Regions from separate parts of the Cronobacter sakazakii genome, predicted to be linked through region 2. Evidence: predicted binding sites of a transcription regulator. Region 2 holds the regulator's gene; the other holds the start of a gene.
What was found. The regulator PhoB, encoded in region 2, activates phosphate uptake and scavenging genes when phosphate is short. The targets are predictions, from matches to a motif close to CTGTCATAAAACTGNCNNAT.
Positions count from the first base shown of each region.

Region 1: the regulator PhoB is predicted to act here: its motif matches at 3,828-3,847, upstream of glpT (glycerol-3-phosphate transporter).

Region 1 is NZ_CP011047.1:2,409,747-2,425,452, forward strand. Features, by position in the region: gene tctD (transcriptional regulator TctD) at 1-228, shown strand, start outside; gene CSK29544_RS11585 (sensor histidine kinase) at 209-1,645, shown strand; gene CSK29544_RS11590 (YfaZ family outer membrane protein) at 1,787-2,329, shown strand; gene CSK29544_RS11595 (nicotinamide mononucleotide deamidase-related protein YfaY) at 2,423-3,619, shown strand; gene glpT (glycerol-3-phosphate transporter) at 3,956-5,308, shown strand; gene glpQ (glycerophosphodiester phosphodiesterase) at 5,318-6,376, shown strand; gene yfaE (class I ribonucleotide reductase maintenance protein YfaE) at 6,467-6,721, opposite strand; gene nrdB (class Ia ribonucleoside-diphosphate reductase subunit beta) at 6,723-7,853, opposite strand; gene nrdA (class 1a ribonucleoside-diphosphate reductase subunit alpha) at 8,078-10,363, opposite strand; gene ubiG (bifunctional 2-polyprenyl-6-hydroxyphenol methylase/3-demethylubiquinol 3-O-methyltransferase UbiG) at 10,716-11,447, opposite strand; gene gyrA (DNA topoisomerase (ATP-hydrolyzing) subunit A) at 11,607-14,243, shown strand; gene rcsC (two-component system sensor histidine kinase RcsC) at 14,429-15,706, shown strand, end outside.
Region 2 is NZ_CP011047.1:4,321,170-4,336,875, reverse strand. Features, by position in the region: gene sbcD (exonuclease subunit SbcD) at 1-357, opposite strand, end outside; gene phoB (phosphate response regulator transcription factor PhoB) at 556-1,245, shown strand; gene phoR (phosphate regulon sensor histidine kinase PhoR) at 1,268-2,581, shown strand; gene brnQ (branched-chain amino acid transporter carrier protein BrnQ) at 2,980-4,299, shown strand; gene proY (proline-specific permease ProY) at 4,370-5,737, shown strand; gene malZ (maltodextrin glucosidase) at 5,906-7,723, shown strand; gene CSK29544_RS20515 (DUF2339 domain-containing protein) at 7,808-10,534, shown strand; gene CSK29544_RS20510 (DUF3999 family protein) at 10,531-11,901, shown strand; gene acpH (ACP phosphodiesterase) at 11,902-12,483, opposite strand; gene queA (tRNA preQ1(34) S-adenosylmethionine ribosyltransferase-isomerase QueA) at 12,585-13,655, shown strand; gene tgt (tRNA guanosine(34) transglycosylase Tgt) at 13,767-14,894, shown strand; gene yajC (preprotein translocase subunit YajC) at 14,916-15,248, shown strand; gene secD (protein translocase subunit SecD) at 15,276-15,706, shown strand, end outside.

The sequences.
Region 1 (15,706 bases), 1.9 Mb from region 2:
CGCGAACATGCGCTCTTAACGGTGCTGATGTACCGCCGCCGCCGTCCGGTCACGCGTCAGCAACTCTTCGAACAGGTGTTCAGCTTAAGCGACGACGTCAGCCCGGAAAGCATTGAGATCTATATTCACCGGCTGCGTAAAAAACTGCTGGCGAGCAACGTTCAAATCACCACGCTGCGCGGGCTGGGCTATGTACTGGAGTGCAGCGATGAGCTGGTTGCGCCCTGAATCCCTCCTCGGAAAACTGCTGCTGTTTCTCGGCCTGCCGCTCTCGCTGCTGTGGGCATTTTCCGCGTTAAACAGCTATGTCAGCGCGCTGAACGCCGCAACTCAGGCCTACGATCGTACGCTGCTGGCCTCGGCACGTATTGTGGCTGAGCGCCTCAACGTGCATCACGGCGAATTACAGGCGGACGTGCCCTGGGTGGTGCTCGATAGCGTCGAGCGCAACATGAATGACCGCCTCTACTACAAAGTGAAAGATACGCGCGGGCGGGTTATCTCCGGCTATGACGATCTGCCCGCGATGCCGGGCGGCGTGGCGCGTACCGAGCTTTACCCGGCGCTGGCGTGGTTTTATCACGCGACCTATCAGGGCCAGCGGTTGCGCGTGGCGCGGCTGTTGCAGCCGGTCAATGAAGATGGCATTAACGGCATGGCGGAGATTTATGTCGCCGAGACGTTGCAGTCGCGTCATCTGCTGGCGCGGCAGTTGCTCATCTCGTCTGCGCTCTCGCAGGGCGGGCTGGTGCTGTTAACGCTGCTGCTCGCCGGGCTGCTGCTGCGCCGCGTGCTGAAACCGATGCGCAAGCTGTCGCGCCTGATGGTCAGACGCGCGCCCGGCGAACTGACGCCGCTGCCCGATCTGCTGCCGTGGTCGGAAACGCGCCTGTTGATTATCGCCTTCAACCGTTATATGAGCCGCCTGCGCGCGCTCATCGCCCGCCAGGAGCGCTTCAGCGCCGACGCCTCGCATCAGTTAAAAACGCCGCTGGCCGTGCTGAAAACCCAGGCGGCTGTGGCGCTGGCGAGCCCCGATCCGGCGCAGTGGCGCGAAAGCCTTCAGGCGATGAGCACGACGCTCGATCAGACTATCGATCTGACCGAGCGGTTATTACAGCTCGCGACGCTTCGGCGCGCCGAGCCCGGCGAGACGCGCGCGCTCGATGTGGTGGATCTGGTGGCAGCGGCGCGGGAAAGCTGTTTTTCACGGCTGCCGCAGGCGCGCAGCAAGCCCGTCGATCTTGGTTATGAAGGCGAAGAGGGGCCGGTGTGGGTTGCCGCTGAACCGCTGCTGCTGGCGGAGCTGTGCGCCAATTTGCTGGATAACGCGCTGAAATATACGCCCGCGGGCGGCGTCGTGACGGTGCGCGTCTGCGTTGAGGCAGGGGAGGCGCGCCTTGAGGTCGAAGACAGCGGCCCCGGCATTGATGCCGCGCAGCGCGACCAGGCGCTGACGCCGTTTCGCCGTCTCGATAACGCCAGCACGCACCCCGGTGCCGGGCTGGGGCTGGCGCTGGTTAACGATATCGCCCGCTGGCACCGCACCCGCGCCGAACTCTTAAAAGGCGAGCAGCTCGGTGGTCTGCTGGTACGCGTGCGTCTGCTTCTCCATGCCTCTGCGCCAGGTCAAAGCGGCGTTTAATGCTTTTCTGCATAGGTGTTTTCTCCTTTTTCAGGTGCCGCAGGCCTGCCGCGCCCGCCTCACGTTGATTGCCGCCCCGATACGGGTACAATGCCGCGTTGCGTTTTGCAGGGCACTTTTTCTTTTTTTGAGACACATGGAATGAAAAACACACTTCGTTTAGCAATGGCCGGCCTGCTGCTGGCTGCCACCCAGGCGAGCGCCATCAGCGTCAACGGCTCCGTGGGTGAGCATTACACCAATATGGGCGTGGGCCTCGGCACCGAAAGCAGCGGTCTGCAACTGACCGGCAACTGGGCGCACAATGACGATCACGGCGATATCGTGGGCGCGGGCCTGGGCTTCAATATGCCGCTCGGGCCGTTTATGGTGACGCCGGGCGTGAAGGCGGTTTACCTGAGCCCGAAAGAAGGCAGTGAAGGCTACGCGGCGGCGGTCGGCGGCGGCGTGCGCTGGGATCTCGGCCAGCATCTTTCACTGTTTGGTGACTACTACTACTCGCCGGATTCGCTTTCCAGCGGAGTGAACGATTACCAGGAAGCCAGCGCGGGCGCGCGTTTCTCGATCTTCCGCCCGATTAGCGTCGAAGCCGGTTATCGCTATATTAACCTGACCGGTAAAGACGGCGATCGCGACAGCAAAGTGGCCGATGGCCCGTACCTGGGCGTCAGCGCAGGCTTCTGATTTTCCGGGCGCGGTGTTCCGCTGCGCCTGTTTTTCTCCTTCTTCTTTTCTCTGCGCGCTATAGTAAAGCGTTCCCTTCTTGCGGAGAAAATAATGCTACAGACAGAAATGCTCTCGACCGGCGATGAGGTGCTGCACGGTCAGATTGTCGATACCAACGCCGCCTGGCTTGCCGATCTGTTTTTTAATCAGGGACTGCCGCTGACCCGCCGCAACACCGTTGGCGACAGCCTGGAATCGCTGGTATCCGCGCTGACCGAGCGCAGCCAGCACGCCGATATTTTAATCGTCAACGGCGGCCTGGGGCCGACCAGCGACGATCTCAGCGCTGAAGCGGCGGCCCGCGCGGCAGGTGTGGAGCTGGTGCTGCACGAAGGCTGGCTCGCGCAGATGGAGCGCTTTTTCGAAGCGCGCGGGCGCGTAATGGCCGCCAGCAACCGCAAACAGGCGCTGCTGCCGGCGGGCAGCGAAATGATCGACAACCCGGTCGGCACCGCCTGCGGGTTTGCTATAAAGCTCAATCGTTGTCTGATTTTCTTCACGCCGGGCGTGCCGTCTGAATTTAAGCGCATGGTGGAGCATGAGATCCTGCCGCGCCTGCGCGAGCGCTTTACGCTCCCCGAACCCCCGCTCTGTCTGCGTCTCACCACCTTTGGCCGCTCTGAAAGCGACCTCGCCGCCGCGCTCGATACGCTGCCGCTGCCGCCGGATGTCGTGATGGGCTACCGCTCCTCCACGCCGATTATCGAACTCAAACTCACCGGGCCTGCGTCGCGGCGTGCGGAGATGGAAGCCATCTGGCCAAAAGTGCGTGAAGTGGCGGGCGACAGCCTGATTTTTGAAGGCACCGAAACGCTGCCTGCCCAGATCGCCCGCTGCCTGCGCGAGCAGCAGCTCAGCATTACGTTAAGCGAACAGTTCACCGCGGGCCTGCTGGCGCTGCAACTCTCGGGGGCCGACGCGCCGCTACTGGCAAGCGAAGTGCTGCCCGCCCAGGTGGAGACGCTGGCGCAGACCGCCCACTGGAACGTTGATCGTCGCAGCCGTCATCTCGCCGACCTGGCGCTGAGCATCGCGAGCGTGGAAGACGACGAGATTAACATCGCGCTCACCACGCCGCAGGGCACCCATGCCGTGCGCCTGCGCTTTAACGCCAGCCGCTACGCGCTGCATATCCGCCAGGAAATTTGCGCCATGATGGCGCTGACGCTGGTGCGCCGCTGGCTGAACGGCCAGGACGTGACGGCAAGCCAGGGCTGGGTGCAGGTAGTCGAAACACACACGGTCTGACACTGCAACGGGGCGCCTGTGCAGAGCCGGGCGTCCGTTATCTGCTGAACATCCAGACGCGCTGCTCTGCGCTCTATTCCCCTCTCTGTTTTCCATTTAGCGTACTGGCGCTCACGCCGCGCATTTTCCTTCTCTTTTATGCGCTTAATCGAAAGTAAACGCGCACCATTCGAAAATACATGGCAAAAATTTGCGCTTTTGTTTTCGAATGTCATATTTCTGTAACATTTTGTGCGACGTTTCACAGCATAAATAATCCATTTTGCCTACTATCACGCTCGCAAAGGAAACATAAGTAAAACGAATAGATATAAACCTCATCAGCAGGAGACAGAGATGTTAAGTATTTTTAAACCCGCCCCGCATCGCGCAAGGCTGCCTGACGGCGAGATAGATCCGCTCTATCGTCGCCTGCGCTGGCAGATTTTTATGGGGATTTTCTTCGGCTATGCCGCTTACTATCTGGTGCGTAAAAACTTTGCCCTCGCGATGCCGTATCTGGTGGAGCAGGGCTTCTCGCGCGGCGATCTCGGTTTTGCGCTTTCGGGCATTTCCATCGCTTATGGATTCTCGAAATTCATCATGGGTTCGGTCTCTGACCGCTCAAATCCGCGCGTCTTTCTGCCCGCGGGCCTGATCCTGGCGGCGGCGGTGATGCTGTTTATGGGCTTCGTTCCCTGGGCGACGTCGAGCATTATGGTGATGTTTGTGCTGCTGTTCCTGTGCGGCTGGTTCCAGGGCATGGGGTGGCCGCCGTGTGGACGCACGATGGTGCACTGGTGGTCGCAGAAGGAGCGCGGCAGGATTGTCTCCGTGTGGAACTGCGCCCATAACGTGGGCGGCGGTATTCCGCCGCTGCTGTTCCTGCTCGGCATGGCATGGTTTAACGACTGGCACGCCGCGCTCTATATGCCTGCGTTAGCGGCGATTCTGGTGGCGATTATCGCCTTCGCCCTGATGCGCGATACGCCGCAGTCCTGCGGTCTGCCGCCTATCGAAGCGTACAAAAATGATTACCCGGACGACTATAACGAGAAGCACGAAGAAGAGCTGACCGCGAAGCAGATCTTCATGCAGTACGTGCTGCCGAATAAGCTGCTGTGGTACATCGCCATCGCGAACGTCTTCGTTTATCTGCTGCGCTACGGCATCCTCGACTGGTCGCCGACTTACTTAAAAGAGGTGAAGCATTTCGCGCTGGATAAATCTTCGTGGGCATATTTCTTCTATGAATACGCAGGCATCCCCGGCACGCTGATTTGCGGCTGGATGTCGGACAAGGTTTTCCGCGGCAACCGCGGTGCGACGGGCGTGTTCTTTATGACGCTGGTGACTATTGCCACTATCGTTTACTGGCTCAACCCGCCGGGCAACCCAAACATTGATATGGCTTGCATGATTGTCATCGGCTTCCTGATTTACGGCCCGGTAATGCTGATTGGTCTCCATGCGCTGGAACTGGCACCGAAAAAAGCGGCGGGCACCGCGGCGGGCTTCACCGGCCTGTTCGGCTACCTCGGCGGCTCGGTGGCGGCGAGCGCTATCGTCGGCTACACCGTCGATTTCTTCGGCTGGGATGGCGGCTTTATGGTGATGATTGGCGGCAGCATTCTGGCGGTATTACTACTGATTATCGTGATGGTCGGTGAGCATAAACACCACCATGCAACGCTTGCGAAACGCGGATAAGGAGCACCGATGAAACTGAAAATGACGCTGGCGGCGCTGGCGATTGGCGTAATGTCGGCAAGCGCGCTGGCGGCGGATAAACTGGTGATCGCGCATCGCGGTGCCAGTGGCTACCTGCCGGAGCATACGCTGCCTGCCAAAGCGATGGCCTATGCGCAGGGCGCGGATTACCTTGAGCAGGATCTGGTGATGACCAAAGATGACCAGCTGGTGGTGCTGCATGACCACTACCTGGATCGCGTCACCGACGTGGCGGAGCGCTTCCCGGACCGCGCGCGTAAAGATGGCCGCTACTACGCAATCGATTTCACGCTCGCGGAGATCAAATCGCTGAAATTCAGCGAAGGCTTCGAGCTGGAAAACGGCAAAAAGGTGCAGACATTCCCCGGCCGCTTCCCGATGGGCAAATCCGATTTCCGGGTGCATACCTTTGAAGAAGAGATCGAATTTGTGCAGGGGCTGAACCACTCCACCGGTAAAAACATTGGTATCTACCCGGAGATCAAAGCGCCGTGGTTCCACCATCAGGAGGGGAAAGACATCGCCCTTAAGGTGCTGGAAACCCTGAAAAAATATGGCTACACCACGAAGCAGGATAAGGTCTATCTGCAATGTTTCGACGCCAACGAGCTTAAGCGCATTAAAAATGAGCTGGAGCCGAAACTGGGAATGGATCTGAAGCTGGTGCAGCTTATCGCTTACACCGACTGGAACGAAACCCAGGAGAAGCAGGCCGATGGCAAATGGGTAAACTATCGCTATGACTGGATGTTTAAACCGGGTGCCATGAAGCAGATTGCGCAGTACGCCGACGGCATCGGGCCGGATTACCATATGCTGGTGGCAGAAGGCTCGACCAAAGACCACGTGACGCTGACCGATATGGCGAAAGAGGCGCACGCCAGCCATTTGCAGGTGCACCCGTATACGGTGCGCGCCGACCAGTTGCCGGTATACGCCACGGACGTGAATCAGCTTTATGACGTGCTGTATAACAAGGCGGAAGTGGACGGGCTATTTACCGATTTCCCGGATAAAGCGGTGAGTTTTTTGAAAGATAATCGCTGATATTGCCGGGTGGCGGTTTCGCCTGATCCGGCCTGGTAGTATGGTTTGCCAGGCCGGGTAAGCGTCGCGCCACCCGACAATACGGCGTTGTTACATCTCAATCTCAATATCGCCCTGCGGTTTACAGCAGCAGGGCAAAATCTCGCCTTCCTGAATAAACGCCAGCGGTTTGGTCAGCCACTGCACCTGGCCTGCGACCAGTTTGCAGCGGCACGAGCCGCAATAGCCTTCACGGCACTGGTACTCTACCGTCACCGCGTGTGACTCCAGCGCCACCAGCAGGGAAGGGTGCTCGTCCGGGCACGACAGCTCGGTGCCCGTCACGCGAAGCGTAATGCGACCCATATCAGAGCTGGAAGCTGCTCAGATCGTCATGGTCGATTTCAGAATCGATCTGGCCGACCAGATAAGAGCTCACTTCCACTTCCTGCGGCGCTACCTGCACGTTATCAGACACAAGCCAGGTGTTGATCCACGGAATCGGGTTGGAGCGGGTTTTGAACGGCAGATCCAGACCGACAGCCTGCATACGGATATTGGTGATGTACTCAACGTACTGGCACAGAATATCTTTGTTCAGGCCGATCATGGAGCCGCCCTGGAACAGGTATTCCGCCCACTCTTTCTCCTGCTGCGCCGCCAGCACGAACAGGTCATAGCACTCCTGTTTGCACTCTTCGGCAATCGCCGCCATTTCCGGATCGTCTTCGCCGCTGCGCATCAGGTTCAGCATGTGCTGGGTGCCGGTCAGGTGCAGCGCTTCGTCGCGGGCAATCAGACGGATGATTTTCGCGTTGCCTTCCATCAGTTCGCGCTCGGCGAAGGCGAAAGAGCAGGCGAAGCTGACGTAGAAGCGAATCGCTTCCAGCGCGTTGACGCTCATCAGGCACAGGTAGAGCTTTTTCTTAAGCTCGTGCAGGTTCACGGTCACGGTTTTGCCGTTGACGCTGTGAGTGCCTTCGCCCAGCAGGTGCCAGTAGCTGGTCATCTCGATCAGATCGTCGTAGTAATGCGAGATGCCTTCGGCGCGCTTTAAGATCTGCTCGTTGGTGACGATATCGTCAAACACCACCGCCGGATCGTTGACGATATTGCGGATGATGTGGGTGTAAGAGCGCGAGTGAATGGTCTCGGAAAACGCCCAGGTTTCGACCCAGGTTTCCAGCTCCGGGATGGAGATCAGCGGCAGCAGCGCCACGTTCGGGCTGCGGCCCTGGATGGAATCAAGCAGCGTCTGGTATTTCAGGTTGCTGATGAAAATGTGTTTTTCATGCTCCGGCAGCGCCTGGAAATCGATGCGGTCGCGGGAAACGTCCACTTCTTCAGGACGCCAGAAGAATGACAGCTGCTTTTCGATAAGCTTTTCGAAAATTTCATATTTTTGCTGATCGTAACGCGCCACGTTGACCGGTTGGCCAAAAAACATGGGTTCAAGAAGCTGGTCGTTTTTCGTCTGTGAAAATGTGGTGTAGGCCATGACGTAGATCCTGTCTGCAAACAATATCGGCTGTTGACGGTGGGGGCGCTTCGCTTACCCACCCTACGGCCAACGGTTCGGCTGTTAACGGTGGGTGCGCTTTGCTTACCCACCCTACGGCCAACGGTTCGGCTGTTAACGGTTCGGCTATAAATGGTGGGTGTGCTTCGCTTACCCACCCTACGGCCTTAACAACAAGAGGGCGGGTTTCCCCGCCCTGCGTGTTAGATTTTACATGCGCCGCTTTCGCAGCCGTCATCCTGAATGGATGGCGCCAGGTCGTCCTGGGCATCTTCCGCGCCATCGCGGGTGTTCTGATAATACAGCGTCTTCACACCGAGCTTATAAGCGGTGAGCAGGTCTTTCAGCAACTGCTGCATCGGCACTTTACCTGACGGGAAGCGTGTCGGATCGTAGTTGGTGTTAGCAGAAATCGACTGGTCGATGAACTTCTGCATGATGCCCACCAGCTGCAGATAGCCGTCGTTGCCCGGCATTTCCCACAGCAGTTCGTACTGATCTTTCAGCTGTTCGTAGTCCGGCACCACCTGACGCAGGATACCGTCTTTCGACGCCTTGATGCTGATGTGGCCGCGCGGCGGCTCAATGCCGTTGGTGGCGTTGGAGATCTGCGAAGAGGTCTCGGACGGCATCAGCGCGGACAGCGTGGAGTTACGCAGGCCGTGCGTCTTGATGGATTCGCGCAGGCTTTCCCAGTCGTAATGCAGCGGCTCGCTGGCGATCGCATCCAGATCTTTCTTGTAGGTGTCGATCGGCAGAATGCCTTTGCTGTAGGTGGTTTCATTGAACCACGGGCATGCGCCTTGCTCTTTCGCCAGCTCGTTAGAGGCTTTCAGCAGGTAGTACTGAATCGCTTCGAACGTTTTGTGCGTCAGATTGTTGGCGCTGCCGTCGGAGTAACGCACGCCGTGCTTCGCGAGATAGTAAGCGAAGTTAATCACGCCGATGCCGAGAGTACGACGGCCCATCGCGCCGCGTTTAGCCGCCGGAATCGGGTAATCCTGGTAATCCAGCAGGGCGTCCAGCGCACGAACTGCCAGCGTAGAAAGCTCTTCCAGCTCGTCCAGGCTCTCAATAGCGCCCAGGTTGAAAGCAGACAGGGTGCAGAGCGCGATTTCACCGTTTTCGTCGTTTACATCATCCAGCGGTTTGGTCGGCAGCGCGATTTCCAGGCACAGGTTAGACTGACGCACCGGCGCGACAACCGGATCGAACGGGCTATGGGTGTTGCAGTGATCCACGTTCTGGATGTAGATACGGCCGGTAGAGGCGCGCTCCTGCATCATCAGCGAGAACAGCTCAGACGCTTTAATGCGCTGTTTGCGGATGCTCTCGTCCTGCTCATATTTGGTGTACAGACGCTCGAACTCGTCCTGATCGGCGAAGAACGCGTCATACAGGCCCGGCACGTCGGACGGGCTGAACAGCGTGATGTCTTCGCCTTTCAGCAGGCGCTGGTACATCAGCTTGTTGATCTGTACGCCGTAGTCCATGTGACGCACGCGGTTCGCTTCGGTACCGCGGTTGTTTTTCAGCACCAGCAGGCTTTCGACTTCCAGATGCCACATTGGGTAGAAGAGGGTGGCCGCGCCGCCGCGAACGCCGCCCTGCGAGCAGGATTTCACGGCCGTCTGGAAATGTTTGTAGAACGGAATGCAACCGGTGTGGAACGCTTCGCCGCCGCGGATTGGGCTGCCGAGCGCACGGATGCGGCCCGCGTTGATGCCGATACCGGCGCGCTGGGAAACGTATTTCACGATGGCGCTGGAAGTGGCGTTGATGGAATCCAGGCTGTCGCCGCACTCGATCATTACGCAGGAGCTGAACTGACGGGTCGGGGTGCGCACGCCGGACATGATCGGCGTCGGCAGCGAAATTTTAAAGGTGGAGACCGCATCGTAGAAACGCTTCACGTAATCCAGACGGGTTTCGCGCGGGTAGTTAGAGAACAGGCACGCCGCCACGAGAATGTAGAGGAACTGCGCGCTTTCGTAGATCTCACCGGTAACGCGGTTCTGGACCAGGTATTTCCCTTCAAGCTGCTTCACGGCGGCGTAGGAGAAGTTCATATCGCGCCAGTGGTCGATAAAACCGTCCATCTGCGCAAACTCTTCTTCGCTGTAATCCTGCAGCAGGTGGTGGTCATATTTACCCAGCTCCACCATCTTCACGACATGGTCGTACAGTTTCGGCGGCTCGAACTGACCGTAGGCTTTTTTGCGCAGGTGGAAAATCGCCAGGCGCGCGGCCAGGTATTGATAGTCCGGCGCGTCGCGGGAAATAAGATCCGCCGCCGCCTTGATGATGGTTTCATGAATATCGGAGGTTTTGATGCCGTCGTAGAACTGAATGTGAGAACGCAGCTCTACCTGGGAGATGGAGACGTTATGCAGACCTTCCGCAGCCCAGTCCAGAACACGATGAATTTTATCCAGGTTGATGCGTTCCTGGCTGCCATCTCGTTTTGTTACCAGCAGACTCTGATTCATGGGTAATACCTGTCCGTGAAATCCGTGAAATAGAAATATCCCCCGCTTATCCACAAGTGACTAACTCTGTGGATAAATACTATATATAGGGGGTTTGAGATAAGTGAAACGCTATATGGTGAGTATTCTAGTCGGGATTCTTTTGAGAACAAGCCTTGATTTCGGTGTTAATTTGCGGTTGCAAAATCTCGAAATTAAGTAAGTCCTCATCACATAAGGCCTTGAGGGCTTGTCAAGGCGGCAGGAAAAAAAATGAAAATTTGATCGAACGCTGATTTCCTGGTCAGGAAAGAAATGGCGCAACAGAACGTTGCGCAATTTTTAATACGAAAAGCTTCTGACAGGACGGTTTTCAGACAGGTTTTTTAGCCTGTGTATGCAACATATAGTTAACATCAACGCCCGGCGCGAGCTTAAAGCGGTTGGTCAGCGGATTGTAGTGCAGACCGATGATATGACGCTCTTCCAGCGGGGTTTCATCCACCCAGGCCAGCAGTTCGGAAGGGCGAATGAATTTTTTGGCATCGTGCGTGCCTTTGGGCACCATGCGCAGCACATATTCTGCGCCTACCACCGCCATCAGCCAGGATTTGGCGTTGCGGTTAAGCGTGGAGAAAAAGACGTGGCCGCCGGGCTTTACGAGTTGAGCGCAGGCCTGCACCACCGAGCGCGGGTCCGGCACGTGTTCGAGCATCTCCATGCAGGTCACCACGTCATAGGCGCCGGCATGCTGCGCGGCGTGTTCTTCCACGGTCTGCTGAACATAGTTAAGCTCAACGCCGCTTTCCAGCGCGTGTAGACGCGCCACCGCCAACGGCTCCGCGCCCATATCGAGCCCCGTGACGTTCGCCCCTTCGCGCGCCATACTCTCTGAGAGAATGCCGCCGCCGCAGCCGACATCCAGCACTTTTTTCCCGAACAGGCCACCGGCGCGTTCGGCGATATAGCCAAGACGCAGCGGGTTAATGCGATGCAGCGGTTTAAATTCCCCTTCAGTGTCCCACCAGCGCGAAGCGACAGCTTCAAATTTGGCGATTTCTTCTAAGTCTACGTTGTGCGCAACGGGCGGTTTTTCAGCATTCATGGACGCCTTTACTCCTTTCTTCGCAAGAGCGTCGAGTATAACAGGCGTTAGTAGGGAATAAAGCGGCCTGACGGGGCTATTCGGTTTACCGAACAGGCCGCGGCTGTGTTATAATTTGCGACCTTTGAATCCGGGACACAGTAGAGGGATAACGGTCAGATGAGCGACCTTGCCAGAGAAATTACACCGGTCAACATTGAGGAAGAGTTAAAGAACTCCTATCTGGATTACGCGATGTCGGTTATTGTCGGCCGCGCGCTTCCGGATGTCCGAGATGGCCTCAAACCGGTACACCGTCGCGTACTTTACGCCATGAACGTGTTGGGCAATGACTGGAATAAAGCCTACAAAAAATCCGCCCGTGTCGTTGGTGACGTAATCGGTAAATACCATCCCCACGGTGATTCCGCCGTCTACGATACCATTGTACGTATGGCTCAGCCGTTCTCGCTGCGCTATACGCTGGTGGATGGTCAGGGCAACTTCGGTTCTATCGACGGCGACTCCGCCGCGGCGATGCGTTATACGGAAATCCGTCTGGCGAAAATCGCCCATGAACTGATGGCCGACCTCGACAAAGAAACCGTTGATTTTGTCGATAACTATGACGGCACGGAAAAAATCCCGGACGTCATGCCGACCAAAATCCCGAATCTGCTGGTAAACGGGGCTTCCGGTATCGCGGTCGGGATGGCGACCAACATTCCGCCGCATAACCTGACGGAAGTGATCAACGGCTGCCTCGCCTATATCGATGATGAAGATATCAGCATCGAAGGGCTGATGGAGCACATCCCCGGCCCGGATTTCCCGACTGCTGCCATCATCAATGGCCGTCGCGGCATTGAAGAGGCGTACCGCACCGGGCGCGGCAAAATTTACATTCGCGCGCGCGCGGAAGTGGAAGTCGATCCGAAAAACGGCCGCGAAACCATTATCGTGCACGAAATTCCGTATCAGGTGAACAAAGCGCGCCTGATCGAGAAAATCGCCGAACTGGTGAAAGAGAAACGCGTCGAAGGCATCAGCGCGCTGCGCGACGAGTCTGACAAAGACGGTATGCGCATTGTTATTGAGATCAAACGCGACGCCGTGGGCGAAGTGGTGCTCAATAATCTCTATTCCCAGACGCAGCTGCAGGTGTCTTTCGGTATCAACATGGTCGCGCTGCACCACGGTCAGCCGAAGATCATGACGCTGAAAGAGATTCTGGCGGCGTTTGTTCGCCACCGTCGTGAAGTCGTGACCCGCCGCACCATCTTCGAACTGCGCAAAGCCCGCGAGCGCGCGCATATCTTAGAAGGTCTGGCGATTGCGCTGGCCAACATCGATCCGATTATCGAACTGATTCGCCGCGCGCCGACCCCGTCGGAAGCGAAAGCGGGCCTCATCGCGCAGGCGTGGGAGCTTGGCACCGTTTCTGCGATGCTGGAGCGCGCCGGTGATGACGCCGCGCGTCCGGAGTGGCTGGAGCCGGAGTTCGGTATTCGCGATGGCAAATACTGGCTGACCGAGCAACAGGCGCAGGCGATCCTCGATCTGCGTCTGCAAAAGCTCACCGGCCTTGAGCATGAAAAACTGCTCGACGAGTACAAAGAGCTGCTGGAGCAAATCGCTGAGCTGCTGCATATCCTCGGCAGCGCTGACCGCCTGATGGAAGTGATCCGCGAAGAGCTGGAGCTTATCCGCGACCAGTTTGGCGACGAGCGCCGCACTGAAATCACCGCCAACAGCGCCGATATCAACATCGAAGATTTGATCAACCAGGAAGATGTGGTGGTCACCCTGTCTCACCAGGGCTATGTGAAATATCAGCCGCTGACAGATTACGAAGCGCAGCGCCGCGGTGGTAAAGGCAAATCCGCCGCACGTATTAAAGAAGAAGACTTTATCGACCGCCTGCTGGTGGCCAACACCCACGATACGATCCTCTGCTTCTCCAGCCGTGGTCGTCTCTACTGGATGAAAGTCTACCAGTTGCCGGAAGCGAGCCGTGGCGCGCGTGGACGTCCTATCGTCAACCTGCTGCCGCTGGAAGCGAACGAGCGTATCACCGCGATTCTGCCGGTACGCGAGTATGAAGAGGGCGTTAACGTCTTTATGGCGACCGCGAGCGGCACCGTGAAGAAAACGGCGCTGACCGAGTTCAGCCGTCCGCGTACCGCCGGTATCATCGCGGTGAACCTGAACGAAGGCGATGAGCTTATCGGCGTCGACCTGACCGCAGGTAAAGACGAAGTGATGCTGTTTTCCGCGCAGGGCAAAGTGGTGCGCTTTAAAGAAGACGCCGTGCGTCCGATGGGCCGTACCGCCACCGGCGTGCGCGGTATTCGCCTCGGCGAGGGCGACAGCGTCGTGTCGCTTATCGTGCCGCGCGGCGAAGGCGCTATCCTGACCGCCACCCAGAACGGTTACGGCAAGCGTACCGCGGTGGAAGAGTACCCGACCAAGTCGCGCGCGACGAAAGGGGTTATCTCCATCAAGGTGACCGATCGCAACGGGCCGGTGGTCGGCGCGGTGCAGGTCGATGACGCTGACCAAATCATGATGATCACCGATGCCGGTACGCTTGTGCGTACGCGCGTGTCGGAAATCAGCGTGGTAGGCCGTAACACTCAGGGCGTTATCCTCATCCGTACCGCGGAAGATGAAAACGTGGTGGGTCTGCAGCGTGTCGCCGAGCCGGTGGATGACGAAGAGCTCGACTCCATCGACGGCAGCGTGGCGGAAGGCGATGACGACATCGCGCCGGAAACCGACGCCGACGACGATGCGGCGGACGACGCAGACGAGTAATCGTCGCGCGGCTTTCGCACACCGTGTTTTGCCTTATGAAAGGGCCGGTCTGACCGGCCCTTTCTTTTTGCGGCGCAGGCTGCTCTGAATATCGCCGGATAAGCGCGTTGCCGTTGCGGCACAAGGGTTTTGCGGCTACCTTAACGGCATTCCTTTTTCTTACCTCACGGCTGGCTGGTGCCCCCTTGAAATACTTCGTCTCTTTCCGCTCGACGCTTAAAGTGTCTCGCTATCTTTTCCGGGCGCTGGCGCTGCTGCTCTGGCTGCTTATCGCCCTGTTTTCGGTGTTTTACATCGTAAGCGCGCTGCATGTGAAAGAGTCGGAAATTCGTCAGGAATTTAACCTTAGTTACGATCAGGCGCAGCGCTATATTCAGCGCACGTCTGATGTGATGAAAGAGCTGAAGTATGTGGCTGAAAACCGGCTGGAAAATATCGATGCGCTGATGAAAAGCGGGCGTGGGCAAAATGATGCGCTGAACGCGCCGTCGTTTGTGCCGCTGTTTTCCGATTCCGACTGTAACTCGCTCGGGACGAGCTGGCGCGGCTCGTTGCAATCACTCTCCTGGTTTTTGCGCTACTGGCACGATAACTTCTCCGCCGCTTATGATTTAAACCGCGTGTTTCTGATAGGCTCCGATAACCTCTGCATGGCGGATTTTGGTCTGCGTGAGATCCCGCTTGAGCGCGACAAAACCCTGCAGGCGCTGCATGAGCGCATCATTAAATATCGCAACGCGCCGCAGGACGAACGTAGCAACAGCTTGTTCTGGGTATCGGCTGGCCAGCGTCCTGGTATCGGTAATTTCTATTCGCTGACGCCAGTCTACCTGGCGAACCGCCTGCAGGGGTTGCTGGGTATTGAGCAGACCATCCGCATTGAAAATTTCTTTACGCCCGGCAGTATGCCGATGGGTGTGACGATTCTCGATGAAAACGATCGGCCGCTCTTTTCGCTTACCGGTTCGGAAACCAACCTTGAGCCGAATGGCGAGTGGGAGCAGGAGCGCGCGTGGTTTGGCTATACGTCTGGCTTTAAGCAGCTGATTCTAAAAAAGAGCCTGCCGCCGTCGTCGCTCAGCATTGTCTATTCCGTGCCGGTCGATCTGGTGCTGGAGCGCATCCGGATGCTTATCCTCAACGCCGTACTGCTGAATGTGCTGGTGGGGATTGTGCTGTTTACGCTGGCGCGCATGTATGAGCGGCGCATCTTTATTCCGGCGGAAAACGACGCCCAGCGTCTGGAAGAACATGAGCAGTTCAACCGTAAAATCGTTGCCTCCGCGCCGGTCGGGATCTGTATTCTGCGCACCCAGGACGGGACCAATATTATCTCCAACGAGCTGGCGCATAACTATCTGAACATGCTGACGCATGAAGACCGCCAGCGGCTCACGCAGATTATCTGCGGGCAGCAGGTGAATTTCGTCGACGTGCTCACCAGCAACAACACCAACCTGCAA
Region 2 (15,706 bases):
CAAAAGCGTGGCCTGCGTTTCTGGCGTGAGCTGCGCGCTCGCGATAACCTGCGTGTTCAGGCAGGCCAGCAGTTCGCGGGATTCATTGAGCGTCGCGACCGAATCGTGGTTGCCGCCAAGCACGATAAGCGGGCAGTTCGCCGCCTGGAGTTTGACTACAAAGCGGTTGTAGAGCTCACGCGCATAGCTTGGCGGCGCGCCGGTATCGAAGATGTCGCCCGCGACGATAATCGCATCCACCTGATGCGCTATCGCCGCCTCCAGCAGCCAGTCGAGAAAAGTTTCATGTTCGGCGGCACGGCTTTTGGCGTAAAAATTTTGTCCAAGATGCCAGTCTGAGGTATGCAGAATACGCATGGAATGCCCTGTGGCGAAAAAGCGAGAAGGGGATTATAAACATCCAGTACGGCGGGTGTCCTGTTTCGTCGCGCCGCCGGGTTTTTCCCGGCGTGCTGACAGGTCATCTAACGGTCATCTTTTTCATAAATCTGTCATAAATCTGACGCATAATGGCGCCGCATAACATACTGTTTACTTTATTTAACAGGGCGAATCATGGCGAGACGTATTCTGGTCGTTGAAGATGAAGCACCTATCCGCGAGATGGTGTGTTTCGTACTGGAACAAAACGGCTTCCAGCCGGTGGAAGCGGAAGATTATGACAGTGCGGTGAATCAACTCAATGAGCCCTGGCCCGATCTGATTTTGCTGGACTGGATGCTGCCCGGCGGATCGGGGATCCAGTTTATTAAACATATCAAACGCGAAGCGCTGACCCGCGAAATTCCTGTGGTGATGCTGACCGCGCGCGGCGAAGAAGAAGATCGCGTGCGTGGCCTGGAAACCGGGGCTGACGATTACATTACCAAACCGTTCTCCCCGAAAGAGCTGGTGGCGCGTATTAAAGCGGTTATGCGCCGTATCTCGCCGATGGCCGTTGATGAAGTTATCGAAATGCAGGGCTTAAGCCTCGATCCGTCATCCCACCGCGTGATGACCGGCGAAAATCCCCTCGATATGGGGCCGACCGAATTCAAGCTGTTACACTTCTTTATGACGCACCCGGAGCGCGTTTACAGCCGCGAACAGCTGCTGAATAACGTCTGGGGCACCAATGTGTATGTCGAAGATCGCACCGTGGATGTGCATATCCGCCGCCTGCGTAAGGCGCTGGAGCAGAGTGGTCATGACAGAATGGTTCAGACGGTGCGCGGCACGGGTTATCGGTTCTCAACCCGTTTTTAAACCCAAAACAGGAGTGTGACGCGTGCTGGAACGGCTGTCATGGAAAAGACTGGTGCTGGAGCTGTTGCTCTGCTGTATTCCGGCGCTGGTGCTCGGGGCGATATTCGGCTATCTGGCATGGTTTTTACTGGCGGCAGTGACCGGATTGCTTATCTGGCATTTCTGGAATCTGCTGCGGCTCTCCTGGTGGCTGTGGGTGGATCGCAGCATGACGCCGCCGCCCGGCAGCGGGAGCTGGGAGCCGCTGCTCTACGGCCTGCACCAGATGCAGTTGCGCAATAAAAAACGCCGCCGCGAACTGGGCAATCTTATCAAACGCTTTCGCAGCGGCGCGGAATCCCTGCCGGACGCCGTGGTGCTGACCACGGAAGAGGGCGTCATCTTCTGGTGTAACGGCCTTGCGCAACAGCTTCTCGGCCTGCGCTGGCCCGACGATAACGGCCAGAACATCTTAAACCTGCTGCGCTACCCGGAATTCACCAGCTATCTGCGCGGCAAGGAGTTCAACCGGCCATTGCACCTGGTGCTCAATAACGGGCGTCATCTTGAGTTTCGCGTGATGCCGTACAGCGAAGATCAACTGCTGATGGTGGCGCGCGACGTCACGCAGATGCATCAGCTCGAAGGCGCGCGGCGCAACTTCTTCGCAAACGTCAGCCATGAGTTGCGCACGCCGCTCACCGTGTTGCAGGGGTATCTGGAGATGATGCACGAGCAGACGCTCGAAGGGCCGCTGCGTGAAAAAGCGCTGCACACCATGCGCGAGCAGACCTTCCGCATGGAAGGGCTGGTGAAACAGCTACTCACGCTCTCGAAAATCGAGGCGGCACCCGCGATGCAGCTTAACGAAACCATCGACGTGCCGATGATGCTGCGGGTGGTGGAGCGCGAGGCGCAGACGCTGAGCCAGCAGAAGCATACCTTCACGTTTGAGGTCGATCCGCAGCTTAAAGTGCTTGGCAACGACGAGCAGTTGCGTAGCGCGATTTCAAACCTGGTGTATAACGCGGTCAACCATACGCCTGCCGGGACGCACATCACGGTGCGCTGGGAGCACGTGGCGAACGGCGCGCGCTTTAGCGTGGCGGACACCGGGCCGGGGATTGCTGCGGAGCATATTCCGCGCCTCACTGAGCGGTTCTATCGAGTTGATAAAGCGCGCTCGCGCCAGACGGGCGGCAGCGGGTTAGGGCTTGCGATTGTGAAACATGCGCTGACGCACCACGACGCGCGTCTGGAGATTGAAAGTACGCCTGGCAAAGGCACGACGTTTTCCTTCCTCCTGCCGGAGCGGTTAATCGTCTCCGCGCCCGCCAAAGCGCTTTCTGACGCTTAATTCGTCAACCTTTCTTTCCAGGGCCAGCCATAAGCTGGCCTTATTCATTTTTTCGCCGACTCTGAACGCTTTTTACAGCGTTTGTCGCTTTTTTGCTCGCGCGAATCGCCGGAGGTTTTTTACGATTTTAGATTTTATCACTGCTCTGAAACTTAGATCTGGCATAAAGGTCTGGTTTTACGATCCTGTCTTGCCTTTAAACGTTATAAGCGTTTAAATTGCGCCCCTGCTATTGCCAGACCGACTGTTTTTACCTGGTAAATCGAAAAACAATTCTTCGCCAGCGTAATCGGGAAGCATATCCCGCTGTCAGCTCTGCAAATAGCCGCGTTTTCGTCAGGTGACTGGCGATAAAAAATTAGTCAATTTCAACACCACATCCACAGGCAGTAAATCTTATGACCCATCGTTTAAAATCGCGCGACATTATCGCACTGGGGTTTATGACCTTTGCGTTGTTTGTCGGCGCGGGCAATATTATTTTCCCTCCCATGGTTGGTTTGCAGGCCGGTCCGCATGTCTGGACGGCGGCGATCGGCTTTCTTATTACCGCCGTGGGTCTGCCTGTGCTGACCGTGGTGGCGCTGGCGAAAGTTGGCGGTGGCGTTGACAGCCTGAGCCATCCGATTGGCCGCGTCGCGGGCATTCTGCTGGCGACGGTGTGCTATCTGGCCGTCGGGCCGCTGTTCGCGACGCCGCGCACCGCGACCGTGTCGTTTGAAGTGGGTATTGCGCCGCTCACCGGCGACGGCGCGCTGCCGCTGCTCATCTACAGCCTGGTCTATTTCGCGCTGGTGATTCTGGTGTCGCTCTATCCGGGCAAACTGCTGGATACCGTGGGCAACTTCCTGGCCCCGCTGAAAATCATCGCGCTGGTGGTGCTGTCGGTGGCGGCGATTGTCTGGCCGGCGGGTGATATCAGCGTGGCGACAGACGCCTATCAGAAAGCGGCGTTTTCTAACGGCTTCGTGAACGGGTATCTGACGATGGATACGCTCGGCGCAATGGTGTTCGGGATTGTTATCGTCAACGCGGCGCGTTCGCGCGGCGTGTCTGATTCTCGTCTGCTGACGCGCTACACCATTTTCGCGGGCCTGATGGCGGGCGTCGGCCTGACGCTGCTCTACCTGGCGCTGTTCCGTCTCGGTTCTGACAGCGCGACGCTGGTGGATCAGTCCGCCAACGGCGCGGCGATTCTGCATGCGTATGTTCAGCACACCTTCGGTGGTGCGGGCAGCTTCCTGCTGGCGGCGCTGATCTTCCTCGCGTGTATGGTGACGGCGGTCGGCCTGACCTGCGCCTGCGCTGAGTTTTTCGCGCAGTATCTGCCGCTCTCTTACCGCGCGCTGGTGTTTATCCTGGGTCTCTTCTCGATGGTGGTGTCGAACCTTGGCTTAAGCCAGCTGATTCAGTTCTCCATTCCGGTGCTGACGGCCATCTATCCGCCGTGTATCGCACTCGTTGTGCTGAGCTTTACCCGCGGCTGGTGGCATAATTCGGGCCGTGTTATCGCCCCGGCGATGGCGGTCAGTCTGCTGTTTGGTTTGATTGATGGGGTGAAAGCCTCGGCGATAAGCGGTATCCTTCCGGCCTGGACTCAGAAACTGCCGATGGCGGATCAGGGGCTGGCCTGGCTGCTGCCGGCCGTCGCGATTACGCTGGCGGCGGCGCTCTGGGATCGTGCGGCCGGACGGAGCGTGACAACCACCGCTCACTGATCGTCGGTTGATTGTTGAACCACGGGGCCTGGCTCCGTGGTTTTTTATTGTATGACGTGGTACTGGAAAGATGGAAAACGAGAACAAGCTCAAGCGCGGATTGAGTACAAGACACATCCGCTTTATGGCGCTGGGTTCAGCGATTGGCACCGGCCTGTTTTACGGCTCGGCGGACGCCATCAAAATGGCGGGCCCGAGCGTACTGCTGGCTTACATTATCGGCGGCGTGGCGGCGTATATCATCATGCGCGCGCTTGGCGAAATGTCGGTGCATAACCCGGCGGCGAGCTCATTTTCTCGCTACGCGCAGGATAACCTTGGCCCGCTCGCAGGCTATATCACCGGCTGGACCTACTGCTTTGAAATTCTGATTGTCGCCATTGCCGACGTCACCGCGTTCGGCATCTATATGGGTGTCTGGTTCCCGACGGTGCCGCACTGGGTCTGGGTACTGAGCGTGGTGCTTATCATCTGCGCCATTAACCTGATGAGCGTGAAAGTCTTCGGTGAGCTGGAGTTCTGGTTCTCGTTCTTTAAAGTCGCCACCATTATCATCATGATCGCGGCCGGTATCGGCATCATTGTCTGGGGTATCGGCAACGGCGGTCAGCCGACCGGCATCCATAATCTCTGGAGTAACGGCGGCTTCTTCGCGAACGGCTGGATTGGCACCGTCATGGCGCTGCAAATGGTGATGTTCGCCTACGGCGGCATCGAGATTATCGGCATCACCGCCGGTGAAGCGAAAGATCCGGCCAAATCCATTCCGCGCGCCATTAACTCTGTGCCGCTGCGTATTCTGGTGTTTTACGTCGGCACGCTGTTCGTGATTATGTCTATTTACCCGTGGAATGAAGTCGGCACCAACGGCAGCCCGTTTGTGCTCACTTTCCAGCATATGGGGATCACCGTTGCGGCGGGCATTCTGAATTTCGTGGTGCTGACGGCCTCGCTGTCGGCGATTAACAGCGATGTGTTTGGCGTGGGCCGTATGCTGCACGGCATGGCTGAGCAGGGCAGCGCGCCGAAAGTGTTCGCCAAAACCTCGCGCCGCGGCATTCCGTGGGTGACGGTGGTGGTGATGTGCTTTGCGATGCTGCTGGCGGTGTACCTCAACTACATCATGCCGGAAAATGTCTTCCTGGTGATTGCGTCACTCGCGACCTTTGCGACCGTCTGGGTCTGGATAATGATCCTGCTCTCGCAGGTGGCGTTCCGCCGTCGCCTGAGCGCGGATGAAGTCAAGGCGCTGAAATTCAAAGTGCCGGGCGGCGTGGCGACGACTATCGTCGGCCTGATTTTCCTGGCGTTTATCATCGCGCTGATTGGCTATCACCCCGATACCCGCATTTCGCTCTACGTCGGTTTCGCGTGGATTGCGCTGCTGCTGGTGGGCTGGGTGTTTAAACGCCGCCGCGACGCCCGACTTTCCGCATAACGCGCCCTCTCATCCCCGCCGCCTGGCGGGGATGTCGTTTTCGCTCTACGCTCACTTCTGTTTCTCCGCCTCCCGTCTCCTCCCCCAATAAAATCCAGAATGAGGAAGGCGGGCGGTTGCCCCTGTGGAAAGATGCGCCTGTTTTCTGTCGATTAAGGATCAAAGTGTATGTTGAATGCCTGGCATCTCCCCGTTGCGCCCTTTATTCACCGGCAGGGGGAGAAATTACTCATTACCCTCTGGCTTGCGGGCGACGCGCTGCCGGAAAAGGTCATGCTGCGTTACGAGCGCGATAACGAAGAAACGCCCTTTGAAATGAAGCGTCTGACCGCCGCGCCGCATCCGCAGGTCAGCGCGTGGCAGGCGAGCATTCCGCTCGGCGACGGCCAGCCGCGCCGCCGCTACTGCTTTAAGCTGTTATGGGGCGATCGCCAGCAGTGGTTCAGCCCGCTGGGGCTGAGTGAGTTTCCGCCCGCCCGGCTGGCGCTGTTTGCCATCGACGCGCCGGACGACGGCCCGCAATGGGTGCAGGATCAGGTGTTCTACCAGATTTTCCCGGACCGCTTCGCCCGCAGCACGCCGCGCGGCGCGCAGCAGGACAACATCTATTTCCACCACGCCCAGGGCCACGACATCATTCTGCGCGACTGGCACGAGCCGGTCAGCGCAGAGGCGGGCGGCTCGACGTTTTACGGCGGCGATCTCGACGGTATCTGCGAAAAACTGCCGTACCTGAAAAAACTCGGCGTCACGGCGCTTTATCTCAACCCTATCTTCAGCGCGCCGAGCGTGCATAAATATGACACCGCCGATTATCGCCACGTCGATCCGCAGTTCGGCGGCGATGAAGCGCTGCTGCGCCTGCGTGAAAAAACGCGTGAAGCGGATATGCGCCTGATTCTGGACGGCGTCTTTAACCACACCGGTGATACGCACCCGTGGTTCGATCGCCAGAATCACGGCACCGACGGGGCGTGCCATCACCCGGATTCGCCGACGCGCAACTGGTACACCTTCGCCGAGGACGGTCACGCCTTCTGCTGGCTCGGCTACGACAGCCTGCCGAAACTCGATTTCGCTGAGCGCGATGTGGTGGAAGAGATTTACGCAGGCGAAGAGAGCGTGGTGAAACACTGGCTGAAAGCGCCCTGGAGCATCGACGGCTGGCGGCTCGATGTGGTGCATATGCTCGGGGAAAGCGGCGGCGCGAAAGCAAACCTGCGCCACGTTGAGGGGATCACCCGCGCGGCCAAAACGGTGAATCCGCAAGCGTTTGTCTTCGGTGAGCATTTCGGCGACGCGCGCCAGTGGCTGCAAAACGACGTGGAAGATGCGGCTATGAACTACCGCGGCTTTACGACGCCGGTGTGGAGCTTTCTTGCGGGCGTCGATCACGGCCTTGAGCCACAGCAGCTTGACGCCGCCGACTGCGCGCGGTGGATGGATGAGTATCGCGCCGCGCTCTCGCACGAGCAGCAGTTGCGAATGTTTAACCAGCTCGACAGCCATGATACCGCGCGTTTTAAAACGGTCGCCAAAGGCGACCCGGCGCGCATCAGGGCGGCGGCGGTGTGGCTTTTCTGCTGGCCCGGCGTGCCGTGCGTTTTCTATGGCGATGAAGTGGGCGTGGAAGGCGGTAACGATCCGTTCTGCCGCCAGCCGTTCCCGTGGGATAAAACACAGCAGGACGGCGAGCTGCTGGCGCTCTATCAGCGGCTCGCGCGCCTGCGCCACCGCAGCCGGGCGCTGCGTTCCGGCGCATGCCAGGTGGTGTATGCGAAAGGCGACGTCTTTGTGTTTACGCGTGTCTTCCGGCAGGAGCGCGTGCTGGTGGCGCTGAACCGCGGCGCGGCTTGTGAAATCACACTGCCGTTCTCGCCGCTCCTTGATGACTGGGCCTGGACGCGCGAAGAGGGCGACGCCGCGCTGGAAGGGCAGACGCTGCGGCTCGCCGCAGGCGCGGCGGTGATCCTGCATTCGCGATAAGCGTAACGAAACGCGGTAAAGGAATACCGCTTTTCATTCAGATATGGGAAAGTAGCCGCACTTCTGCCGCAGGGTCTGAAATCAATGGATGAGATTTTTGTATTTGCTGCTCTGATTGCGCTCTTCTGCGTGGTTGTGGTGCCGGTGATAGCCATCATGGCGCTAAAACGCAGCGCGCGTAACGAAACCGAACTTCATCGCCTGCGTAATCGCATAGAGACGCTGGAAGCGCGGCTTGCCGCGGCGTCTGCGCCGCCGGGTGTGGAAACCGCGCCAGTGGCAACGCCTGCGCCGGAGCCTGCGCCCGTGTTTGTCGCGCCAGAACCCGAACCGGTGCCTGAAACCGCGGCAGCGCCGGAGCCTGAACCGCAGCCGCCTGCGGACGCGCCGCCGGTCTGGTCGCAGGCGGTGCGCAACGCGGCGAAAGCCCCTGCGCCCGCCGCCGCTACGCGCCGCGAAGAACCCGCGCCGGAACCGCGCCATGCCGCGGCGTCAGGCGGGCTTATCACCAGCCTGACGCGCTGGTTTATGCAGGGCAACCCGCTCGCCAAAATCGGTGTCATTCTTCTCTTTTTAGGGATTTCCTTCCTGCTGCGCTACAGCGTTGAGCGCGATCTGCTGCCGCTTGAGCTGCGCGTCGCGGGCGCGGGCGTCGCCGCGCTGGTGCTGCTGGCCTTCGGCTGGCGGCTGCGCCACAAAACGCCGGTCTATGCGCTGATCCTTCAGGGCGGTGCGGTGGGCGCGCTCTATATCACGATTTTCGGCGCGTTCCGGCTCTGGCAGATGTTGCCGATGCCGCTCGCCTTCGGCCTGATGCTGGTGGTGTGCGCCGCGAGCGTCGCGCTGGCCGTGCTGCAACGCGCGTTAAGCCTCGCGATGCTGGCGAGCCTCGGCGGCTATCTCGCGCCGCTGCTGCTCTCAACTGGCGGCGGCAGTCACATCGCACTCTTCTCGTTCTATCTGCTGTTGTCGGTGGGCATCGCCGCCGTCAGCGTCTGGCAGCACTGGCGCGAGCTTAATCTGCTTGGCCTGCTGTTTACCTTTGGCGTGGCGGGCCTTTGGGGCATCAACGGTTATCAGCCGGACGAGTGGCTGAGCTGCCAGCTCTTTCTTATCGCCAATATTCTGCTCTTCGGCGTCGTCTGCGTGGCGCTGTCGCTGCGCGCGCAGGGTCGCAAGAAAATCGTCGATGGCGTGATGCTGTTCGCGCCGCCGCTGGTCGGCTTTGGGATGCAGTATGCGATTACCCGCCACTGGACGTATGGCCCGGCGTTTTCGGCGCTCGGCTTCGGGCTGGTCTATTTGCTGCTCGCGCGCGCCGCGCTGCGTCGCTATTCGCAGGATGGGCGGATACTGGCGCTGGGCGGGCTGGCGCTCGGCGGCGCGTTTGTCACGCTCGCTATTCCGCTGGCGCTGTCGGCCCGCTGGACGGCGCTCGCCTGGGCGCTGGAAGGGCTGGGGCTGCTGTGGTTTGGCATGCAGCAGACGCAGCGTCGGATGAGCTACAGCGGCAGCGCGCTGCTGACGCTTGCGGCGGCCAGCGCTGTTTACGCATGGGTTGATGGTATTACGCTGCTTAACGCGGCGTTTATCAGCGCGGTGCTGGCGCTCTGTTGGCTGGCGGGCGGCTGGCTGTGGCGAGAACCGCAGCGGCAGGTGAGCCGGGCGCATCTTGGTGCGGGCATCGCCTTCTGGCTGGTGGCGCTGCTGCAGACTGCCCGCTGGGCGTTTACGGATATCTCCACCGGGCTTGCCCTGGCGCTTGCGCTGCTGACGCTCTCCGTCTTGCTGTGGCGCGCCGCATCGCGCAAAGCGGCGTGGCCGGATCTCGCTTACGCCGTCTGGCTGCTGTGGCCGGGCATGGCGCTGATGCTGGCTTGTCACATCGTTATTGACGGCGCGCTGGTGCTGGCGGGCTGGCACAGCCTCGTCTGGTGTCTGGCGCTGCCGTGCGCGCTCTGGCTGCTGCGCCGTGATGCCGGCGCGTTGCCGGTTCGCCTTCAGAAGGCGCTGCATCTGTCGCTGTTCTGGATGCTGCTCCTTGCCGCTGGCGCGGAAACCTGGTGGTTTACCGACAGCCTGCCGTGGGGCAGCGAGGCGTGGCAGACCGGCATTATCCTCGCCGTCAGCGCCGCTATTGTGTTGCTGGTGAACGGCGCGCTCCGGCGCGGCCTGTGGCCGTGCGCGCAGTGGCCTGCGCTTTACAGCGGGCCGGGGCTGTTGCCGGTCGCGCCGGTGCTGGCATTTTTACTGCTTGCGGGCAACCTGATGAGCGGCGTAACAATCGACTGGCCGTACCTGCCGTTGATCAACCCGCTGGAGCTTGGCGCAGGTTTCGCGCTGCTGGCGGTGCTGGGCTGGTGGCGGCTGCTTACGCGCTTCTGGTCGCCGCTGTTACAGCAGGCGCAGCCGTGGGCGCCGCTCGTCTGGTATGCGCTGCTGTTCTGGTGGGGCAACGGGCTGGTGCTGCGTACGCTTGCGTGGATCGGGGGGATCCCGTGGCAGTCCGACGCGCTGTGGGATTCTCGTCTGGTCCAGACCACGTTCGCGCTGCTCTGGATGTTGCTGGCGCTGCTGGTGATGGTGAGCGCCACGCGTAAAGGCGCGCGTCAGGGCTGGTTCTGCGGCGCGGGCCTGCTCGGCGTGGTGATTGTGAAGCTGATGCTGGTGGACAGCGCAGGCGGCGGCGGGCTTGCGCGCGCCGTGGCGTTTATCGGCGTCGCGGTGCTGGTGCTGATTGTCGGTTATTTCTCACCGCTGCCGCCGAAAGCGGCGCAGCCGGTCAATGCCCGTCAGGGAGAGGCAGAATGAAACAGTTATGGGTTGCCCTTGTCTGGGCGTTCGCCGCCACCTGCGCGGCCAGTGACGACACCCCTCGCGCCGAGCGTCCGCAGGATTATGCACGCGGTGTGGAACTTGCGGTGGAAGGGCAGTCGCCGTGGTACCGGCTGCCGCTGCCGGAGGCCGTCTATTCGCAGAGCGCCTGGCCGGATCTGCGCGATGTTCGCGTGTTTAATGCGCAGGGCGCAAGCCTGCCGTTTGCGCTCGACACCACCACGCCGCCCGCGCCTGCGCCGCAACGCGCGCCGCTGACGGTCTACAGGCTTGACGCACAGCCGGTTAAAACCAGCGAAGAAGAGCAGCGCACGGTGCTGTTAACCTCGCCGTCTGGCGTGCAGATCCGCATGGAAAACGCGCCGGTAGAGCAACTGAGCGCGAGCTGGCTGATCCCGCTTGGCGAGAACAACGGCGAGCGCGCACTGACACAGCTGCAACTGGCGTGGCCACAACAGGTCAACGGCTGGCAGGCGCGCGTGGACGTGCTCGCGAGCGAGACGATGCGCGACTGGCAGCCGATCATCGCGGATGCGCCGCTGCTGGATTTAGCCTCCGGCAATCAGCGGCTGTTGCAGAACACGGTGGATTTCAGCGGTGCCCCGTCACTCTTTGGCGCGAAATACCTGCTAGTGGTGGTGAAAAACGCCAGCGCGCCGCTTGATTTTACCTCGGCTACCGGACAGTGGCAGGCACCGCACGTACAGGCGCGGCGCGTCACGCTTGCCGCGCATGGCGAGAAAGAAAACGATAACACCGCCGTGTATCGCTGGGCGCGGCCACAGCCATTCGATGCCCTGACGCTGCGCCCGCAGCTTGAGAACGCCGTTGTGCCGGTGGAGATTGAGTATCGCAGCGCGGATAACATGGCGTGGCAGCCGCTCGCCCGCACGGTTATTTATCGCCTGCCGGAGCGCCCGGCGGTGACGCTGCCGCTGCGCGGCGAGCTGATTTCCGCGCTCCGCGTGCGGGCGGTGAACCAGCGCTTTGGCGACGCGTTCCCGGAAGTGACCGGCGAGCGCGACGAAAAAACGCTGGTGTTTAATGCCCAGGGCAGCGGCCCGTTCCTGCTCGCCTGGGGCAATGGTGCCGCTAAAACGCAGGCGCTGGAGCTACAAACGCTGGTGCCGGGCTCTCACGATCCGGAGATGTTGCCTTACGCGCAGGCGGTTAAAGCGGTGACGCTCGGCGGCGACGCGCGGCTGACGGCCAAAGATGCCAGCGCGCAGCGCAACGCGCGCTATACCTGGATTATCTGGGGCGTGCTGGTGGCGGGCGCCGCCGGGTTGCTGCTGCTCGCCTGGCGGCTGTGGCGCGAGATTCGCGGCGAAAAAGCGGCGTAATCAGAGCGTTTGCTCGTGCGCCATCGCCATCATGCGCGGATAAAAGCGCCAGAACTGGCGCTCCAGCGCGGCGTAATGGGTATTGAGATCGTCCCAGGAGTCGCGCAGGGCCGCGAGTTTCGGCCGTCGGGTCGCCATGCCGTTAAGCACGCGGGCGATGTAGTCCATCTCGCGGTAGCGCTCCATCCAGCGCTCGCGCCAGAGGTAGTTGTTAAGATTCACAAAGCGCTCCGGCGCGTCGGGCAGCGTCGGTAAAATCTGGGCGTGCGCGTGCGCGATAAATTCCGCAAGCGGGATCTCCGGCGAGATTTGCGCCCAGTGGCGCGAGAGAAAGTGATCCCACATGACATCCAGCGTCACCGGCGCTACGCGGCGGGTTTCGGGGCGGAACCACTCGCGCGCTTCGCGCACTTCCGGCAGGTTATCGGTCAACACATCCACGCGCCGGTGCATGTAAATTCCCGCCACGACATCCGCCGGATAAAGCTCATCCGGTTTGCCGCGCACGAAGTCCGCCATCAGATTGCCGGGCAGCGAACTTTGCGCCAGATGCGCCAGATGCAGATGGGCAAGAAAATTCATAACGATCCTTTCCTTAAAGAGAGATAAAGCGGCTTATCAGTTGCAGGGAGCGCGCCCCGGCACTAGACTAGCCGCCTGTTTTTTATGTCAGAGTTCCAGCCATGCGTTTGACCGATTTCTCTTTTGAATTACCCGAATCCCTGATAGCTCACTATCCGCAAGCCCAGCGTAGCGCCTGTCGCCTGCTGTCGCTCGACGGGCCGACGGGAGATCTCACGCACGGCACTTTCACCGATTTGCTCGATAAGCTCAACCCCGGCGATCTGCTGGTGTTTAACAATACCCGCGTGATCCCGGCGCGCCTCTTTGGCCGCAAGGCGAGCGGCGGCAAAATTGAAGTGCTGGTGGAGCGTATGCTCGACGACCATCGCGTGCTGGCCCATATCCGCGCCTCTAAAGCGCCGAAGCCGGGCGCGGAACTTCTGCTGGGCGATGATGAAAGCGTAAACGCCACGATGACCGCGCGCCATGACGCGCTGTTCGAAGTGCAGTTTAACGACGAGCGCCCGGTGCTGGATATTCTGAACAGCATCGGCCATATGCCGCTGCCGCCTTACATTGAACGCCCGGATGAAGAGGCTGACCGCGAGCTTTATCAGACCGTCTACAGCCAGAAACCGGGCGCTGTCGCGGCACCGACCGCAGGCCTGCATTTTGATGAGCCGCTGCTTGAGCGCCTGCGCGCGAAAGGCATTGAGATGGCGTTTGTCACGCTGCACGTCGGCGCGGGGACGTTCCAGCCGGTACGCGTTGAGAGCATCGAAGATCACGTGATGCACTCTGAATACGCCGAAGTGCCGCAGGAGGTGGTCGACGCGGTGCTGGCCGCGAAAGCGCGCGGCAATAAAGTCGTCGCCGTTGGCACCACATCGGTGCGATCGCTTGAGAGCGCCGCGCAGGCAGCGCAAGACGCGCTTATCGCGCCGTTTTTCGGAGACACCCAGATTTTTATCTATCCGGGCTATCAGTACAAAGTGATCGACGCGCTGGTGACCAACTTCCACCTGCCGGAATCGACGCTCATCATGCTGGTGTCGGCGTTCGCGGGCTATAAGCACACCATGAACGCCTACCGCGAAGCGGTAAAAGCGGAGTATCGCTTTTTTAGTTACGGCGATGCGATGTACATCACGTACAATCCGCAGGCCATTAACGAGCGTCCGGGAGAATAACCGGGCGCTTGCCGCTTTTTTCTCTCTCCTTAACGGGAGAGGGCCGGGGTGAGGGGCGCCCTCACTCTGTAACATTAATCATCAGACTGTCTCTCTGATGTGGAGAAAAACGTGAAATTCGAACTTGATACGACCGATGGCCGCGCGCGCCGCGGCCGCCTGGTATTTGATCGCGGCGTCGTGGAAACCCCGGCGTTTATGCCCGTGGGCACTTACGGCACCGTCAAAGGCATGACGCCGGAAGAAGTGGAAGCCACCGGCGCGCAGATTATCCTCGGCAATACCTTTCACCTCTGGCTGCGTCCAGGCCAGGAGATCATGAAGCTGCACGGCGACCTGCACGATTTTATGCAGTGGAAAGGCCCGATCCTCACCGATTCCGGCGGCTTCCAGGTTTTTAGCCTGGGCGATATTCGCAAAATTACCGAGCAGGGCGTGCATTTCCGCAACCCGATCAACGGCGATCCTATCTTCCTTGACCCGGAAAAATCGATGGAGATCCAGTTCGATCTCGGTTCTGACATCGTGATGATCTTCGATGAGTGCACGCCATACCCGGCAGACTGGGACTACGCGAAGCGCTCTATGGAGATGTCTCTGCGCTGGGCGAAACGCAGCCGCGACCGCTTTGACAGCCTCGGCAACAAAAACGCGCTGTTCGGCATTATTCAGGGCAGCGTTTACGAAGATTTACGCGATATCTCCGTGAAAGGTCTGGTAGAGATAGGCTTTGATGGCTACGCTGTCGGCGGCCTGGCTGTCGGTGAGCCGAAGGAAGATATGCACCGCATTCTTGAGCATGTCTGCCCGCAGATCCCGGCGGACAAGCCGCGCTACCTGATGGGGGTGGGCAAGCCGGAAGATCTGGTCGAAGGCGTGCGTCGCGGCATCGATATGTTCGACTGCGTCATGCCGACGCGCAACGCGCGTAACGGCCATCTTTTCGTCACCGAAGGCGTAGTGAAAATCCGCAACGCGAAGTACAAAAGCGATACGGGGCCGCTGGATCCTGAGTGTGATTGCTATACCTGTCGCAATTATTCACGCGCCTACTTGCATCATCTTGACCGTTGCAACGAAATACTGGGCGCGCGGCTCAATACCATTCATAACCTTCGCCACTATCAGCGCTTAATGGCTGGTTTACGCAAGGCTATTGAAGAGGGTAAATTAGAGCACTTCGTCGCGGATTTCTACCAACGCCAGGGGCGGCCGGTGCCACCGTTGAACGTTGATTAATTTAATAATGAGGGAATTTGAATGAGCTTTTCTATTTCTGACGCGGTAGCCGCTGGCGGTGCGCCGGCGCAGGGCAGCCCGATGTCTCTGATCCTGATGCTGGTCGTGTTTGGTCTGATTTTCTATTTCATGATCCTGCGTCCGCAGCAGAAGCGTACCAAAGAGCATAAAAACCTGATGAACTCCATCGCCAAAGGGGATGAAGTGCTCACTAACGGTGGTCTGGTGGGTCGCGTGACCAAAGTAGCGGAAAACGGCTACATTGCTATCGCTCTGAACGACACCACCGAAGTGGTTATCAAGCGTGACTTCGTCGCAGCCGTCCTGCCGAAAGGCACCATGAAGGCGCTGTAATTCATTGTTTTCCCAAAGGGAACTGCCGTGTTAAACCGTTATCCTTTGTGGAAGTACCTCATGCTGGTCGCCGTGCTTATCGTCGGCCTGCTTTATGCACTTCCCAACCTGTATGGTGAGGATCCGGCTGTTCAAATCACTGGCGCGCGCGGCGTCGCCGCCAGTGAGCAAACGCTGATCCAGGTCCAGAATACGTTACAAAAAGAAAAAATTTCCGCGAAATCTGTGGCTCTGGAAGAGGGCGCAATTCTTGCGCGCTTTGACTCCACCGATACTCAGCTGCGCGCTCGTGAAGCGCTGATGAGCACGATGGGCGATCAATTCGTCGTCGCGCTTAACCTCGCGCCTGCCACCCCACGCTGGCTTACCGCTATTTCCGCCGAACCGATGAAGCTGGGCCTCGACCTGCGCGGCGGCGTTCACTTCCTGATGGAAGTGGATATGGACACCGCGCTTGG